Regions from separate parts of the Streptomyces sp. NPDC051183 genome, predicted to be linked through region 2. Evidence: riboswitches for the same ligand, from Rfam matches in the RefSeq annotation. Region 2 holds a riboswitch; each other region holds the start of a gene.

Region 1 (4,205 bases), on a different contig from region 2:
TTCGCGAGCGCGATCGTCGTCGGCGGCTGGGGCTACTTCCTGTGGGTCGGCGTCAAGGACCCGCTGGGCGGCATCAACCAGCTCTTCCCGCTGTTCGGCATCGCGAACCAGCTCCTCGCGGCGGTCGCGCTGGCCGTCTGCACCACGCTGCTGGTCAAGTCCGGCAGGCTCAAGTGGGCCTGGGTGACGGGTGTGCCGCTGGCCTGGGACGTGGCCGTCACGCTCACCGCGAGCTGGCAGAAGATCTTCTCCTCGGACGTGGCTGTCGGCTTCTTCGCCCGGCGCGACCAGTACCAGGACGCCATCGACGCGGGCAAGGTCCTCAAGCCCGCCAAGAACATGGACGAGATGCACACCGTGGTCACCAACGCCACCGTGGACGGGGTCCTGTCGGTGCTCTTCGCGGTCCTGATCGTCATCGTGCTGCTGGACGCCGCCCGCACCTGCCTGGCCGCCGTCCGCAACCCCGGCGCGGTCGCGCTCTCCGAGGTCCCGTGGACGGAGTCGAAGATCGTCGCCCCGGCCGGCCTGATCCCCACCGCCGAGGAGCGGGCGGAGCTCGCCGCCGCCGGGCTCGACTCGGGCGGCGGCCGGGTCAAGGAGCCGGCGGCGTCATGAGCCTGCGCAGCGTGCTCGCGAGGGTCCGGTACTACGTACGGGAGTTCTCGGGCGAGGCCGCCTACGACCGCTACGCGGCCCACGCCCGCTCCCACGACCCGCAGGCCCGGCCGATGACCCGCCGGGCCTTCGAACGCGCCCGTACGGACGCCCGCGAGGCCGACCCCCGCGAGGGGTTCCGCTGCTGCTGAGCCCACTTGGGTGCACGAAGGCCCCGCCGTCCCGCATCGGGACGGCGGGGCCCTTCGGCCTGATCAGCGCACCCAGTCCTTGAGGACCTCGGTCTGCAAGGTGATGCCGACGGGGTCGGGGAGCTCGACGTCCTTGCCGTATGCCACGACGTGGGTGCTCTCGTACCGCTGCCCGTTGGGCTGGCTGTAGACGGAGACCTCGCACTTGGCCCGGTCGATCAGCAGGTACACGGGGATGCCGGTCTCCGCGTAGGCACGAGGCTTCTCGACGTGGTCCCGCCGACGGGTATCGGAGTCCCACGATGTCACCTCGACGGCCATGAGGATCGGCCCTGGCTCGACCCAGTCGCCTTGTCCGACGAACGCTCCGGAGGGTGCCAGCGCCGCGTCCGGAATCGCCCGGCCTGCGCGGTACTCCTGCGCCTTGATCCCCTGCCCCGGGTGCAGCCAGAGTTCCGGCCGGTACTGCATACAGATCCGGGTGAGCCACTGGATGATCATCTGGTGGTCGCCGTCCGGCATGGCCTTACTCCTGATAACCCCGTCGATGAATTCCAGCCGCGTCCCCACTCGCTCGCGGGCCGCTATACGCGCCACGGCTTCGAAATCCTCGGTCAGCATGTGGGGCCGGTCAGTCATCACGGTCATGCCTCGCTCGCCTTCCTCGACGGTGCAGTCTCCGACGATAGCGGAGAGGTACGACACACGGACGGCACGTCGCAGCCGACACAACATGTGGGGGCTACCGCATGCAGCCGCCCCCACATGTATGCTCATGGCTGCTGTCGCCGCAGGGGAATCCGGTGCGAATCCGGAACTGTCCCGCAACGGTATGAAGTGTCCGGCTACCGGACACCAAGTCCGAGGACCTGCCGACAGCGCGCCCGGCTCGACCGAACCGGGTGCCGACACGTCCGGGCCTCGCGGTTGGGCCGGTGGACGCCATGCGGGGGACGCGATCCTGCCACGCCCGCATGCGCCCGCTCGCGCCCTGCCCCGCCGATGACCGGGCCGAGCGAGGGAGAGCTCCCCCCGTGACCATCGCGCCTGCCGCGCCGCGCGCCGAGTCCGACCAGCCCGCAGCTGAGGGTCCCGGGACCGCGTTGCTGCGTACTCTCACCGAGCTGACGGCCGACCTCCCCGACACCGACCCCGGCCGGGTCGCCGCCGCCGCGCTGCGCGGGCGCAGCTCCACCGCGGACGAGGCCGAGCTGCGGGGGCTCGCCACCGAGGCCGCCGCCGGTCTGATCTCCGAGGACCCGGCGTACTCCCGGCTGGCCGCGCGCCTGCTGACGTTCGCCGTCGCCGACGAGGCCGCGAGCCAGGGGGCCACCCCCTTCTCCGCCTCCGTCGAGGTCGGCCACCGCGAGGGCCTGATCGCCGACCGCACGGCCGAATTCGTACGCACCCATGCGAACCGCCTCGACGCGCTGGTCGAGCACGCGCTCGCCGAGGGCGCCGACGACCGCTTCGGCTTCTTCGGCCTGCGCACCCTGCACAGCCGCTACCTGCTGCGCCACCCGATCACCCGCCAGGTCATCGAGACCCCGCAGTACTTCATGCTGCGCGTGGCCTGCGGCCTGGCCGAGGACGAGAGCCTGCGCGCCGTCGAGGAAGTGGCCTCGCTCTACCGGCTGATGAGCCGCCTCGACTACCTGCCGTCCTCCCCCACGCTCTTCAACTCCGGCACCCGGCACCCGCAGATGTCCTCCTGCTACCTGCTGGACTCCCCGCTGGACGAGCTCGACTCGATCTACGACCGCTACCACCAGGTCGCGCGCCTCTCCAAGCACGCCGGCGGCATCGGTCTCTCGTACTCCCGCATCCGCGCCCGCGGTTCGCTGATCCGCGGTACGAACGGCCACTCCAACGGCATCGTGCCGTTCCTGAAGACCCTCGACGCCTCCGTCGCCGCCGTGAACCAGGGCGGCCGCCGCAAGGGCGCCGCCGCCGTGTACCTGGAGACCTGGCACGCGGACATCGAGGAGTTCCTGGAGCTCCGCGACAACACCGGCGAGGACCAGCGCCGCACCCACAACCTGAACCTCGCCCACTGGGTGCCGGACGAGTTCATGCGCCGCGTGAACGCCGACGCCGACTGGTCGCTGTTCTCCCCGGCCGATGTCCCCGAGCTGGTGGACCTGTGGGGCGACGAGTTCGACGCCGCCTACCGCAAGGCCGAGGCGGACGGCCTGGCCCGCAAGACCATGCCCGCGCGCGACCTGTACGGCCGGATGATGCGCACCCTCGCGCAGACCGGCCAGGGCTGGATGACCTTCAAGGACGCCTCCAACCGCACGGCGAACCAGACCGCCGAGCCGGGCTCGGTCGTCCACTCCTCCAACCTGTGCACCGAGATCATCGAGGTCACCAACGACGGCGAGACGGCCGTCTGCAACCTCGGCTCGGTCAACATGGGTGCCTTCGTGGTGGACGGCGAGATCGACTGGGAGCGCCTGGACGAGACCGTCCGCACCGCGGTGACCTTCCTCGACCGCGTGGTGGACATCAACTTCTACCCGACCGAGCAGGCCGGCCGCTCCAACTCCCGCTGGCGCCCGGTGGGCCTGGGCGCGATGGGCCTCCAGGACGTCTTCTTCAAGCTGAAGCTGCCCTTCGACTCCCCCGAGGCGAAGGCGCTGTCCACGAAGCTCTCCGAGCGCATCATGCTCGCCGCGTACGAGGCCTCCTGCGACCTCGCCGAGCGCAGCGGCCCGCTGCCGGCCTGGGAGCAGACCCGCACCGCCCGCGGTGTCCTGCACCCGGACCACTACGCGGGCATCGAGCTGAACTGGCCCGAGCGCTGGGACGCGCTGCGCGCCCGCGTCGCGAAGACCGGCATGCGCAACTCGCTGCTTCTCGCCATCGCCCCGACGGCGACGATCGCCTCGATCGCCGGCGTGTACGAGTGCATCGAGCCGCAGGTCTCCAACCTCTTCAAGCGCGAGACGCTCAGCGGTGAGTTCCTCCAGGTCAACGGCTACCTGGTGGAGGAGCTGAAGGAGCTCGGCGTCTGGGACGCGCAGACCCGCGAGGCGCTGCGCGAGTCCAGCGGCTCCGTGCAGGGCTTCGGCTGGATCCCGGCCGAGGTCCGCGAGCTGTACCGCACGGCGTGGGAGATCCCGCAGCGCGGCCTGATCGACATGGCGGCGGCCCGTACGCCGTTCCTCGACCAGTCGCAGTCGCTGAACCTGTTCCTGGAGACGCCGACCATCGGGAAGCTGTCCTCGATGTACGCGTACGCCTGGAAGCAGGGCCTGAAGACCACGTACTACCTGCGCTCGCGCCCGGCGACGAAGATCGCCCGCGCCGCGCAGGCCGCCACCCCCGCGGCGCTCCCGCCGGCCGACGCAGCCGCCGAGGCCGCGGCCGCGGAAGCGCTCGCCTGCTCCCTTG
Region 2 (4,205 bases):
CGCGACAGCGCAGCCGGTCCGGGGCCGGACACCCATGGGTGTCCGGCCCCGGACCCGTTTCGGGGGTCAGGCGTTGTCGGCCGCGAGAGCGGAGCGGACCTCGCGGGCGGCGGCGACGAGGTTCTCCAGGGAGGCACGGGTCTCGGCCCAACCACGGGTCTTCAGTCCGCAGTCGGGGTTGACCCACAGCCGCTCGGCCGGGATGGCTTCCAGGCCGGTGCGCAGCAGACCGGCCGCCTCCTCGGCGCTGGGGACGCGCGGGGAGTGGATGTCCCAGACGCCGGGGCCCGCCTCGCGCGGGTAGCCGTGGGCGGCGAGTTCGCGGGCGACCTGCATGTGCGAGCGGGCGGCTTCCAGGCTGATGACGTCGGCGTCGAGGTCGTCGATGGCCTGGACGATGTCGCCGAACTCGGCGTAGCACATGTGCGTGTGGATCTGGGTGTCCGGCCGGACCCCGCTGGTGGTGAGCCTGAAGGACTCGGTGGCCCACGCCAGGTACTGCTCGTGGTCGGCGGCGCGCAGCGGCAGCGTCTCGCGCAGGGCCGGTTCGTCGACCTGGATCACCGGAGTGCCGGCCGCCTCCAGGTCTCCCACCTCGTCGCGCAGGGCGAGCGCCACCTGGCGGGCGGTCTCGCCGAGCGGCTGGTCGTCTCGTACGAAGGACCAGGCCAGCATGGTGACGGGGCCGGTCAGCATGCCCTTGACCGGCTTGGCCGTCAGGGACTGGGCGTAGGAGGTCCAGCGGACGGTCATCGGCTCGGGGCGGGAGATGTCCCCTGCCAGGACCGGCGGGCGGACGTAGCGGGTGCCATAGGACTGGACCCAGCCGTGCTGGGTGGCCAGGTAGCCCGTGAGCCGCTCGGCGAAGTACTGCACCATGTCGTTGCGTTCGGGCTCCCCGTGGACGAGGACGTCGATGCCGGTCTTCTCCTGGAAGGAGACCACTTCCTCGATCTCGCGCTTGATGCGTGCCTCGTAGCCCGCCGTGCCGATGCGCCCGGCGCGCAGGTCGGCGCGGGCCGCGCGCAGTTCGTCGGTCTGCGGGAAGGACCCGATGGTCGTGGTCGGCAGCAGCGGCAGGCCCAGGTGCGCCCGCTGGGCGGCTGCCCGGTCGGCGTACGGCTGGGAGCGGCGGCCGTCGGCGTCGGTGACGGCCGCGGTGCGGGCCCGGACGGCCCGGTCGTGGGTGATGGCCGATGCGGCGCGGGAGGCCAGGTCGGCCCGGTTCGCGGCGAGTTCGGGTGCGATGGAGTCCGTGCCTCCGGTGAGCCCTCGGGCCAGGACGGAGACCTCCCGGGTCTTCTGCCGGGCGAAGGCGAGCCAGCGGCGGACCTGCGGATCGATGTCGCGCTCGGCGGAGGCGTCGAGCGGGACGTGCAGCAGGGAGCAGGAGGCGGCGACGTCCACCCGGTCGGCGAGGCCCAGGAGCGTGCCGAGGGTGGCCAGCGACTTCTCGAAGTCGTTGATCCAGATGTTGCGGCCGTTGACGACACCGGCCACCAGCCGCTTGCCCGGCAGCCCGCCGACCGCCGCGAGGTCCTCCAGGTTGGCGCTGCCCGCCTCGGTGAAGTCGAGCGCCAGGCCCTCGACGGGGGAGGCGGCGAGCACCTGGAGGGCCTGGCCGAGCCGGCCGAAGTACGAGGCGACGAGCAGCTCGGGGCGGTCGGTCAGGGCGCCGAGGTCGCGGTAGGCGCGGGCGGCGGCCTTCAGCTCGGCCGGGGTGCGGTCCTGCACCAGGGCGGGCTCGTCGAGCTGGACCCACTGCGCCCCGGCGGCCCGCAGGGCTGCGAGGACCTCGGCGTAGACGGGGAGCAGCCGGTCCAGCAGCGCCAGCGGCTCGAAGTCCGCTGCCACGCCGGGGGCCGGCTTGGCCAGCAGCAGGTACGTGATCGGGCCGACGAGCACCGGGCGGGCGGTGTGGCCGAGCGCGAGGGCCTCCTCCAGCTCGGCGACCTGCTTGGCCGGGTCGGCGGTGAAGACGGTGTCGGGGCCGAGCTCGGGGACCAGGTAGTGGTAGTTGGTGTCGAACCACTTGGTCATCTCCAGCGGGGCCACGTCCTGGGTGCCGCGCGCCATCGCGAAGTAGCCGTCGAGCGCGTCGGCGGCCACGGCCGTGCGGTGCCGCCCGGGGACTGCGCCGACCATGACACTGGTGTCCAGTACGTGGTCGTAGTACGAGAAGTCGCCGGTCGGGACCTCGCTGATGCCGGCGTCGGCCAGCTGCTGCCAGTGGGAACGGCGCAGTCCGGCCGCGGTCTCCCGGAGGGCGTCTGCGGTGACCCGGCCCTTCCAGTAGCCCTCGATCGCTTTCTTCAGTTCGCGGTTCTGACCCTGGCGGGGGTAGCCGTACACGGTGGCTCGTGCTGCCGCGGCTGCGGGCTTCGCTGTCACGGAACTCTCCTTCGCGAGATGTGTCCAGAACATCCCGGACGACGGGACGCGGACGCGAAGGGACGACAGAACGTGCGGACCACGCCGCGGGAGGAAACACCGCACGTGCCGCTCGCTGTGTACGCCGACCCGCCCACGAGGTCACCGGGATATCCGCCCGCGGAATACGTCCGCGTGCGGGCAACGGGCAGGTCTTCGGACTCGCGGGCACGCCTGCCGGTCTCCCGGCGGGCACCTACTGGCCGTCGCTTCCCAGGACCGTTGTCCGGTCCCAGTGCGTATGACGGCGGTCGTTCCCGCTCACCGCTGCGGGGCAGTCCCGGATTCCCACCGGGTTCCCTCTTACGACGCATCCCGCCTGGCGGACGGGGCGAACCAGCTGCATCGGCCACCTTAAGGGATGTCCCGCGGTCCCCGTCCCCGGCCCCGTGTCCCGGTTCCCGGTTCCCGGCGGGAGGGGCGTCAACGCGGCGCGCACGCACGTGCGGTGGGGTACGGCGACACCACTCGCCGTACCCCACCGTTCCCGCGCACCTCCGGGCACCCTCGGCCCGGAGACCTGCCGGGGCCCCTCAGCCCCGGCCGTACGTGTGGAACCCGCGGCCGCTCTTGCGGCCGAGGAGCCCGGCCTGCACCATCCGCTGGAGCAGCGGGGGCGGGGCGTAGAGCGGTTCCTTGAACTCCTCGTAGAGGGATTCCGCGATGGCCGCGACCGTGTCCAGGCCGATGAGGTCGGCGAGCTTGAGCGGACCCATCGGGTGGGCACAGCCCAGTTCCATGCCGGCGTCGACGTCTTCGGCACTGGCGAAGCCGGATTCGGCCATCCGGACGGCCGACAGCAGGTAGGGGATCAGCAGGGCGTTGACGACGAATCCGGCCCGGTCCCGGGAGCGGACCGTGGTCTTGCCCAGGGTTTCCCCTGCGAAGGCCTCCACGGCGGCGAGGGTGTCCGCCGAGGTGTGGAGGGAGGACACGACCTCGACGAGCGGCAGTACGGGCACGGGGTTGAAGAAGTGCAGGCCCACCACCCTGTCGGCGCGTCCGGTCGCCATGCCCAGGCGCATGATGGGGATCGCGGAGGTGTTCGTGGCGAGGACCGCACCGGGGTCCGCGACGATCTTGTCGAGGGCGGTGAAGATCTCGGTCTTGACGTCGGGGTTCTCGGTGACCGCCTCGACGACCAGCTGGCGGTCGGCGAGATCCTCCAGGTCCCCCGTGAACAGCAGTCGGGCCAGCGCGTCCTCCGCGGAGAGGCGGTCCAGCTTGCCCCGCTGGACGGCGCGCTCCAGGGAGACGGCGATCCGCTCCCGGGCGGCGAGAGCGGCCGCGGCGTCCGACTCGGCGACGACGGTGTCCAGACCGGCCCGGGCGCACACCTCGGCGATGCCGGCGCCCATCCGGCCCCCGCCGACGATGCCGACGCGCCGGATCGGGCTCGGCCGTACCGCGGCGTTCACGCGTTCACCTGCGCGGTGAGGGCGGCGCTGCGGACGAGGTGGCGGGTGTAGGCCTCGGGCGTGAAGAAGGCGGGGAGTCGGCCCGACAGTGCCGTGTCCACGAAGACCTCGCGCGCTTCGAGGACGAGTGCCTCGGGGTCCTCGGCTTCCAGGGCGGCGCATTCGGCGTCGAGGAGGTCGATGACCGTGCCCCGGTCCACCCGGTCGTGGCGGAGCCACTGCCAGATCTGGACGCGGGCGATCTCCGCGGTCGCGGCGTCCTCCATGAGGCCGTTCAGCGCGACGGCGCCGCTGCCGCGCAGCCATGCGTCGAAGTAGCGCAGGGCAACGGCCACGTTGGAGCGGATGCCCTCGGAG
Region 3 (4,205 bases), on a different contig from region 2:
CCCAGACCGCGCCGACCCGGCACCCGTCCAGGAAGGGGGTCCCGCCGAGGACTTCCGCCACGCCGTGGTGGATCTCGTACCCCTCGACCGGCTCGCCGAGCGCCGAACCCACCGGCCGCGCGAGGGTCTTCTCCCGCTCGAAGCGGATGCGTACGGGCAGCAGGCCGAGGCCGTCCACGTCCCCCGCCCGGGATTCGACCTCGTCGGAGATCCGCTCGCCCAGCACCTGGAACCCGCCGCAGATCCCGAGCACCGGCCGGCCCTCCGCGGCCCGCCGGACCAGCGCGTCGGCCAGGCCCCGCTCGCGCAGCCAGGCCAGGGCCTTGACCGTGCCCCGGGTGCCGGGCACGACGACCAGGTCCGCGTCGGCCAGCTCCTCCGCCCGGTCCACGAACCGCACCACGACCCCCGGCTCCGCCGCGAGCGCGTCGACGTCCGTGAAGTTCGACATCAGCGGCACCGCGCACACCGCGACCCGCAGCACGTCCTCGCCGACCGGCGGGGCGACCACGGACTCCCGTACCGCGCCGCGCAGCGAGACCCGCAGCCCGTCCTCCTCGTCGATGCCCAGTCCGTGCTGGAAGGGCAGCACCCCGTACGTCCCCCGCCCGGTGAGCCCGCGCAGCATCTCCATGCCGGGCTCCAGCAGGGAGACGTCGCCGCGGAACTTGTTCACCATGTACCCGGCGATCAGCGACTGGTCCTCGGGCGAGAGCAGCGCCGTCGTCCCGAAGAAGGACGCGAAGACCCCGCCCCGGTCGATGTCCCCGACCACGACGACCGGGAACCGCGCGGCCCGCGCGATGCCCATGTTCACGATGTCGGTCCGGCGCAGGTTGATCTCGGCCGGACTCCCCGCCCCCTCGCAGATCACGGCGTCATACGTGCCCCGCAGCTGCTCCAGGCAGTCCGTGACGATGCCGAGCAACTGCTCCTGCCGCCCGCCGTGGTAGCCGCGGGCGCTCATCTCGCCCACCGGCTTGCCCAGCAGCACCACCTGGCTGCTGCGGTCGCTGCCGGGCTTGAGCAGCACCGGGTTCATCAGCGCGGTCGGCTCCACGCGCGCGGCCTGCGCCTGCATCGCCTGCGCTCGCCCGATCTCGGCGCCCTCGCGGGTCACGAAGGAGTTCAGCGACATGTTCTGCGCCTTGAACGGGGCCACCTTCACGCCCTGCCGGGCCAGCCAGCGGCAGATGCCCGCCGTGACCACGCTCTTGCCCGCGTCCGATGTCGTACCGGCGACGAGCAGTCCGCCGCCGCGCTTCGCGCCGCTCATGCGCGCCGCCCCTTCCTCGTCCTGCGGGAGACCCCGGAGCCCAGGGAGACCCGGGCCACCAGCAGCCGGGCCGATACGCAGGCGCCCAGCGCCAGCCACGTCACCTGCCGCGACAGCCGTACCGCCCGCTCGATGTCCGCGACCTCCACCGGCCGCCCCTGCGCGCCGTTCAGGACGGCCCGGTGCTCGACCCGGCCGCCGTACGCGAGGGTGCCGCCGAGGCGTACGCCGAGCGCACCGGCGAACGAGGCCTCCACGGGCCCGGCGTTCGGGCTCGGATGGGCGGCGGCGTCGGCGCGCCAGGCCCGTACGGCCCCCCGCCGGTCGGGACCGGCCAGTACGGCGGCGAGCGCGGTCAGCCGGGCGCCCGGCCAGCCCGCGACGTCGTCCAGCCGGGCCGAGGCCCAGCCGTAGCGCAGGTAGCGGGGGGACTTGTGGCCGACCATCGCGTCCAGGGTGTTCACGGCGCGGAAGGCCAGCAGCCCGGGGACGCCGGCGACGGCTCCCCAGACCAGGGCCCCGACCACCGCGTCGGAGGTGTTCTCGGCGACCGACTCCACGACGGCGCGGGCCATCTGCTGCTCGTCGAGGGAGTGCGGGTCGCGCCCGCACAGGTGCGGCAGCCGCTCCCGGGCCACCTCTGCGTCCCCGGCGGCGAGCGCGCCGCCGATGGCGCGGGCCTCCCGGCCCAGCGAGGTGCCGCCCACGACGGCCCAGGTGGCGGCGGCGGTCAGAGCGATACGGGCGGCCGCGGGCCGGGAGCGCACGGCCCGTGCGCCCAGCGCGCCGACAACGGCCGCGCCCCCGGCGCACACCAGGGTGTGCAGGACGCCCCGGGCGCGGTCGTCGCGCCACAGGGCACGCTCGACGGCGGCGGCGGTCCGTCCGAAGGCGGCCACGGGGTGCCCGCGGCGAGGATCACCGAGGATCCGGTCGCCGATCAGGCCGGCCGTGGCGCCGTACGCGAAAACGCGATCGGCACGCATGGTGGCAGGTATGTCCTCACTCAGGGTCCGCGCCCTGGTTCGACGTGACCGGCGGCGAGAGTTCCTGGCTCCCGGATCCGCTCGGCAGAGCGTCCGGTGACAGTGGCGGGACCGCGCCGGATTCGCACCGGACTTCCTCTCCATGCCGCCGTATTGGCTCGGGCAGTCCACCACGCACCGCGAACGCCCGTCAACTCGCCGTTGACCTGCGACGGCGTACGCGAAAGCTCCCTCCGGGAGAAACCCGGAGGGAGCCCTGACGCGTGGTGTGCGAGTGCCTCAGCTGACGATCAGGTAGATGGCGTAGGTCACGGCCGCCGCGCACAGCGCGAAGCAGGCGTACGCGCCGCTGCGGGCCAGGGTGGCGGCGCCGCCCTGCTCGGTGGCGGCCTCGTGCTTGGAGAGGCCCACGAGGCCCAGGGTGAAGAGGGCCACGAGCGCGACGGTGGCGGAGAGGCTGACCCCGAAGACGGAGCCGAGTGCTGCCCAGTCGATCTTCATACTGCCGTTTCCTCTGTCGTTCTCGGGGTCAGACCGCGGCGGCCGGAGCCGCAGGGGTCGCCGGGGTGGCCGTCGTGGCCGGGATGGTGGCCTTGAGGGCGTCGTCCGTCACCGCGGCGGTCGTGCCCGCGGTCGGCGGGACGGCGACGGCGGCCATGGCGGTGGTGACCACACCGGGCTGCTCGGCTTCGGCGCCGGCCGGCGCCACGTCGTTGACGTTGTTGTGGTCGACGACCTGGCGGCGGGAGATGACCCAGATGGCGATGCACGAGGCGACCAGGAAGACCGCCACGCCGGCGACGCCGACGTCACCGGTGCGCATGACCAGCTCGGCGCCGGAGGCGACGAGGGCGGCGGCCGGCAGGGTCAGGCCCCACGCGATGAACATGCGGGTGGCGGTGGACCAGCGGACCACACCGCCCTTGCGGCCCAGGCCCGCACCCATGACCGCGCCGGAGCAGGCGTGGGTGGTGGAGAGGGAGAAGCCGAGGCTGGAGGAGGCCAGGATGACGCTGGCGGCCGAGGTCTGGGCGGCGAAGCCCTGCTGCGGCTGCAGGTCGGTCAGGCCGCTGCCCATGGTGCGGATGATGCGCCAGCCGCCGAGGTAGGTGCCCATCGCGATGGCCAGGCCGGCGGAGACGATGACCCAGACCGGCGGGTTGGACCCGGGGGCGAGCGCACCGCCGGCGACCAGCGCCAGGGTGATGATGCCCATCGTCTTCTGCGCGTCGTTGGTGCCGTGCGCGAGGGAGACGAGACCGGCCGAGGCGATCTGACCGGCGCGGTAGCCCTTGGTGGAGGTCTTCTCGCCGACCTTGTTGCCGAGCTTGTAGGTGAGCTTGGCGGCCAGCATCGCGGCGATGCCGGCGACCAGGGGCGCGGCGATCGCGGGGATGAGCACCTTGGTGACGACGACGCTGCCGTTGACGGCGTCCAGGCCGGCGGAGGCGACCGCGGCGCCGATCAGGCCGCCCATCAGGGCGTGGGAGGAGCTGGAGGGGAGCCCGACGAGCCAGGTGACGAGGTTCCAGAGGATCGCGCCGACCAGGGCCGCGAAGATCACTTCTGGCTGAATGCCCTCTTCGTTGACCAGGCCCTTGGAGATCGTCTTGGCGACCTCCACGGACATGAACGCGCCGACGAGGTTCAGGACGGCGGACATGGCCACCGCAGTCTTGGGCTTGAGGGCGCCGGTCGAGATGGTGGTGGCCATCGCGTTGGCCGTGTCGTGAAAACCGTTCGTGAAGTCGAACACGAGAGCGGTGATGATCACGATCCCGAGGAGAAGCGTTATGTGCTCCATTTACCCAGGCTTCTGTTTGACGTCAGTGGCTCGTGGACCGTAAGCAACCTGGATGAACGGAAGGTGAACTGAGACGGGCGAAGCGGTGTCTCGCCCCGGCATGCCATCGGGACGTTTGTCCCGCTACAGCGGTAGATAT
Region 4 (4,205 bases), on a different contig from region 2:
GAGGCCCAGGAAGGCGACGGGGCCGCAGAACGCGGTCGCCGCGCCCGCCAGCAGCGACGTGCCGAGCAGGGCCAGATCGCGGCTGCGCCGCACGTTCAGCCCCATGGTGCGGGCGTAGTCCTCGCCGAGCAGCAGGGCGTTGAGGCGTTTGGCGGTGAGCAGGGCGGTCAGCAGTCCGGCTCCGATGACGGGCAGCATGACCTGGAGGTCGGGCCAGGTCGTGGCGCTGAAGCTGCCCAGGCCCCACATGACGAACTGCTGGGCGCGTTCGGGACGGGCGTAGACGAGCATCACGCCGACCACGGCGGTGGCCGCCGACCCGATCATGACACCGATGACGAGCAGGGTGACGGCCGACTGGACCCATCGCGAGAGCAGCAGTACGAGGGCCAGCACGGCGGCGGCGCCGAGCGAGGCGGCCAGGACGACGCCCCCACGCCCCAGTCCGGCGAGGTTTCCGGTGAAGCTTCCGGCCACCCCGCCGGTGCCGACCACCACGGCGGCGACGCCCATGCTCGCGCCCGAACTCACCCCGAGGGAGAACGGGTCGGCCAGCGCGTTGCGGAACAAGGTCTGCATCTGTGCGCCCGCCACCGCCAGGGCGGCACCGACGGCGGCGGCGGTCAGCGCGCGCGGCAGCCGCACCTGCTCGACGATCACCGTCCATCGCGGGTCCTCGGCGGTGCCGCCGAACAGGATCCGCACCACCTCCGCGACCGGCACCGGGTGGGAGCCGGTCGCGATGGTGAGGACGAACAGCGTGGCGGTACCGGCCGCGAGGGCGAGGACGACGGCGAGGCGCCGCCGCCCCGCCCGCAGCGGCCGCGGGGCGTCGGGGGCATCCGGGACGGCGGTCGGCGCGGTTGCCGTGTGCGTCGTCACGCCTTCGGCACCGGCTGGTAGAAGGTGAACGTGTGGTCCTTCGCCTGGTCCGGGTGCATCAGCGCGAAGAGGTCGGCGAGGACCAGGTCAGGGCGCAGCACGCCGCGCTCGAAGTAGTCGTTGCCGCCGCCGGGGCCGAGCGCCTTGGTGTTCGTCCAGACCGCACCGCCGGAGAGAGCCTTCAACTGCCCGTACCGGTTGTCCGCCTTCACCGCGTCGGCGGTGGACTTCCACTTCTGGTCGGCGATCCAGACCGGGGCCTCGCCGCCCTTGGCGTACACGGCCTCGAAGTTCAGCTGCAGGTTGCCGGTGCCCGCCTCGCCGGCCCAGGGGTAGGTGCCGCCCGCGTCCTTGATCAGCTGGGCGGCGTAGCTGCCGCCGGCGGGCATGTACCAGGTGCCCTGGTACATCGTGCCGGGCAGGATTTCGACGGTCTTGCCGTCCTTTACCGCCTGTGCGCCCTTCTCGGCGACCTTCCGGTAGTCGGTCTCGATGGTGTCGAAGACCTCGCCGGCTCGCTGCTCCGCCCCGGTGAGCGCGGCCATCGCCTTGACCCACTCGGCGCGGCCGAGCGGACTGGCCTCCAGCCACTCGGCGTTGGCGACGACGGCGATTCCGGCCTGGCGCAGCTTCGGGTACTGCGGGTCGTCGGTGCCCTGGGTCATCAGTACATCCGGCTTGGCGCCGATGACCGTCTCGGCGTTGAGCGTACGGTCCTTGGCGTACTCGGTGACCTTCCCTGCCTTCACCCGCTCGATCACCTGGGCGGAGGAGATGGTCGCGGTGCTCGCCACCCCCGTCAGCACGTCGAGGGCGCCGGTCTCGGTGAGCAGCGGCAGGTGGGTGGTGGAGGCGGAGTACAGGCTCTTGACCGGAACCGTGACCTGCTGCGCGGACGCCAGCTCACCGGTCAACTCCGGCTTTGGCGCACCGCACTTGACCAGGACGTACGACTCGGGCTTCCCCTTGGGGAAGGGCTCGTTGACGGTGAGCACCTGGTAGCTCTTCTCGTACCGGAGCGTGAAGTTCTTGGCGTGCTCCACCGTCGACTTGACCGGGAAGTAGTCCTTGGCCGGGTCGAAGTCCTTGATGCAACCCCCCCCGACGGCCTGGGCCTTGGCGTCGGCGGGCGGGCCGGCGTCGCTGCCGCACGCGGTGAGCGTGAGGGCGGCGGCGAGGAAGGCCACCACGGCTGCCTGACGGCGACCGGGCATGGCGGATCGTACGGACAAGGTGACTCCTGGTGACGTTCATGGGCAGTGCGCAGCACTGGTACGCAGGGCACGTGATGCGGGCGCACGGGAAGGAACCCGCTGGGGGAGGGGGTCGTCAGAACCTGAGGAGGGAACGGGCGCGGGAATCAACCCGGGCAGACCGGCTCCGAAGAACCACGGGCAGCGCGAAGCCGCCACAACGCATACGCAGGCACACGAGTGCCACCGCCTCTCCTGGGGAAATCCGCCCCGTACATCGAGGTGCGACGGCGTGAGTCTCCTGACTCGGGATCACGGCTTCTCCGGCCTTCCCACCCCCGGATGGGGCGGTGGCCATGGGTGGAGTCGCTCCCCCTACACAGTGGCGGTACCGTGCCGGAATCTCACCGGCTTCCTCGTTCCGCCGTCGCTTGTCGGACGGAAGCATCGCAGAACCGGCCGCAGCCCCGCCAGACCCACAACTGTGCGACCGGCCACAGCGCGTGGTCGTCGGGCTCGGGGGAGCCCGCCCGGAGCTCTGCCTCAGCGAGCTCGTGGCGCGCATGGCACCCAATAGGTCTAGACAACAAACAAGCCCCAGGTCGCTGACCTGGGGCTTTGCTATGGAGCCTGTCGTTCTGCCGGGACGGGGCGCTAGGTTCGGCCCGTCATCAGCGACCGACCAGGGGGAACGATGCGCATCCGTCATGCCCTGCCGACCGCCGCGGCCGCCGCCGCGGTCGTCCTCGCGCTTCCAGGCACCGCCCACGCCGCTACCGGATCCGCCTCGGTGACCAGCGGATACGGCACGGCGAGCGCCTCGTGGACGTGGGCAGGCCCGGGCAGCCTGTCCAACATTAACCTCACCGTCCGCGACACCAAGTGCAATGCCAACCCGGTGTACGCGAAGTTCAAGGTCTACCGGACGAACGGTCAGTACTGGACAACCTCGACGCTCCGCTACGACTACAACGGCTGCAACGGGAGCGGGACGCCGCACAATGGCCTGAGCCTCTCGGACGGCTACAACATCGCCAACATCGCACTCATCATCTGTAACGAGGAGTGGGGCACCGACCCCTGCTCCGAGGGCTCCAAATCCGCCCGCAACCCCCTCGCCTGAGGGCCGGAGCGGCAGGGCGTCCGCCCCTCGGGGTACCGGGGGCGGGCGCCCGTACAGGTTGTCGTGCGCGAATGACGGAAACCCGGGGCTATGAACTGGCCCAGATCAACATATCCCGCCCCACCACGCGCAACCTCCGCAACAGCCATGCACGCGGGGCAAGTCAGCCTCTCGAGATCGCCCTACTATCCCTTCCGGCCGTATCTCGGCTGACCCCGGTATTGGTCCGTACGGGCCGACGCCTGCCCAAGGGGCCGCGGGGGGAGCGAGAATCTGACCGACGTGCTCGATGGCAACAGTGCGTGGCCCCTCTGCGGCCCCGGCACCAGACTGACCTACGGGCTCAACGTCCCAACGAGCTACCGGCATCGGCGGGCAGGCGCCGCAGCCATGTTTTCACGCCGGCAAGACGCACCCGAAGGGATCAGGGGGACTGACCTGCGGAAACATCCGAAAGCTAGATGTCGGACTTGGGTATGGTCCGAAGCGTAAGGAAACTCCCGGTTTGTCTGCTCCCTGCCGCTCATCGCAGGTCAAGGGCGGGCTGCGCAGAGTACAACCATCGGCCTCACGGATCACGGCCGATACGCCGGAGGCGATGCAGTTGCGCTTGCTGCAGACGGTGGTCGAGGTGGCGGCGGAGAAGAACTCCACCCTCGTGATGCCGTTCCCGGTCGAGCTGCTGCGCTACTTCGACCGGGCGGCCAAGCACTTCGACGCCGCGGACACCGCTACTGGAACCTCGGGCATCACACCCGAGGCTTAGGTCGCGTCAAGGACCGATCTCGAACTTCGGGGGCTCCACGTCCTTGAGGCAGCCCGTGTTCGGGGCCGTGGGGGTGTTGAAGAACGAGACGGCGATGGACTGCGCGCACTTCGACGTGGCGAGGACCACGTGGGGGTTGTACGGGATGGTGACGACGGTGGATCGGGGCAGGGTGCGGGCCACGTACGTGCCGCTCTCGGCGCCGGTCTGGGAGTCGAATCCGCCCGACATGACGAGGGTG

The links. A riboswitch is a leader RNA that binds a small molecule or an ion and turns the genes downstream of it on or off. The one in region 2 is predicted to bind cobalamin.
Region 1: it holds a riboswitch for cobalamin, as region 2 does, so the genes downstream of both, AB0M99_RS10215 (ribonucleoside-diphosphate reductase subunit alpha) here and metE (5-methyltetrahydropteroyltriglutamate--homocysteine S-methyltransferase) in region 2, are expected to answer to the same signal.
Region 3: it holds a riboswitch for cobalamin, as region 2 does, so the genes downstream of both, AB0M99_RS16615 (cobalamin biosynthesis protein) here and metE (5-methyltetrahydropteroyltriglutamate--homocysteine S-methyltransferase) in region 2, are expected to answer to the same signal.
Region 4: it holds a riboswitch for cobalamin, as region 2 does, so the genes downstream of both, AB0M99_RS21990 (ABC transporter substrate-binding protein) here and metE (5-methyltetrahydropteroyltriglutamate--homocysteine S-methyltransferase) in region 2, are expected to answer to the same signal.

What each region holds. Positions count from the first base shown of each region.
Region 1 is NZ_JBFBBA010000009.1:37,490-41,694, forward strand. Features, by position in the region: gene AB0M99_RS10200 (carbon starvation CstA family protein) at 1-618, shown strand, start outside; gene AB0M99_RS10205 (YbdD/YjiX family protein) at 615-809, shown strand; gene AB0M99_RS10210 (Uma2 family endonuclease) at 873-1,457, opposite strand; cobalamin riboswitch at 1,569-1,701, shown strand; gene AB0M99_RS10215 (ribonucleoside-diphosphate reductase subunit alpha) at 1,844-4,205, shown strand, end outside.
Region 2 is NZ_JBFBBA010000017.1:123,158-127,362, reverse strand. Features, by position in the region: gene metE (5-methyltetrahydropteroyltriglutamate--homocysteine S-methyltransferase) at 67-2,391, opposite strand; cobalamin riboswitch at 2,560-2,786, opposite strand; gene AB0M99_RS17460 (3-hydroxybutyryl-CoA dehydrogenase) at 2,964-3,848, opposite strand; gene aceB (malate synthase A) at 3,845-4,205, opposite strand, start outside.
Region 3 is NZ_JBFBBA010000016.1:110,343-114,547, forward strand. Features, by position in the region: partial or broken gene AB0M99_RS16610 (cobyric acid synthase) at 1-1,276, opposite strand, end outside; gene AB0M99_RS16615 (cobalamin biosynthesis protein) at 1,273-2,262, opposite strand; cobalamin riboswitch at 2,298-2,427, opposite strand; gene AB0M99_RS16620 (hypothetical protein) at 2,542-2,763, opposite strand; gene AB0M99_RS16625 (inorganic phosphate transporter) at 2,792-4,066, opposite strand.
Region 4 is NZ_JBFBBA010000024.1:100,447-104,651, forward strand. Features, by position in the region: gene AB0M99_RS21985 (iron ABC transporter permease) at 1-882, opposite strand, end outside; gene AB0M99_RS21990 (ABC transporter substrate-binding protein) at 879-2,114, opposite strand; cobalamin riboswitch at 2,349-2,534, opposite strand; gene AB0M99_RS21995 (hypothetical protein) at 2,770-3,198, shown strand; partial or broken gene AB0M99_RS22000 (slipin family protein) at 3,764-3,964, shown strand; gene AB0M99_RS22005 (alpha/beta hydrolase) at 3,971-4,205, opposite strand, start outside.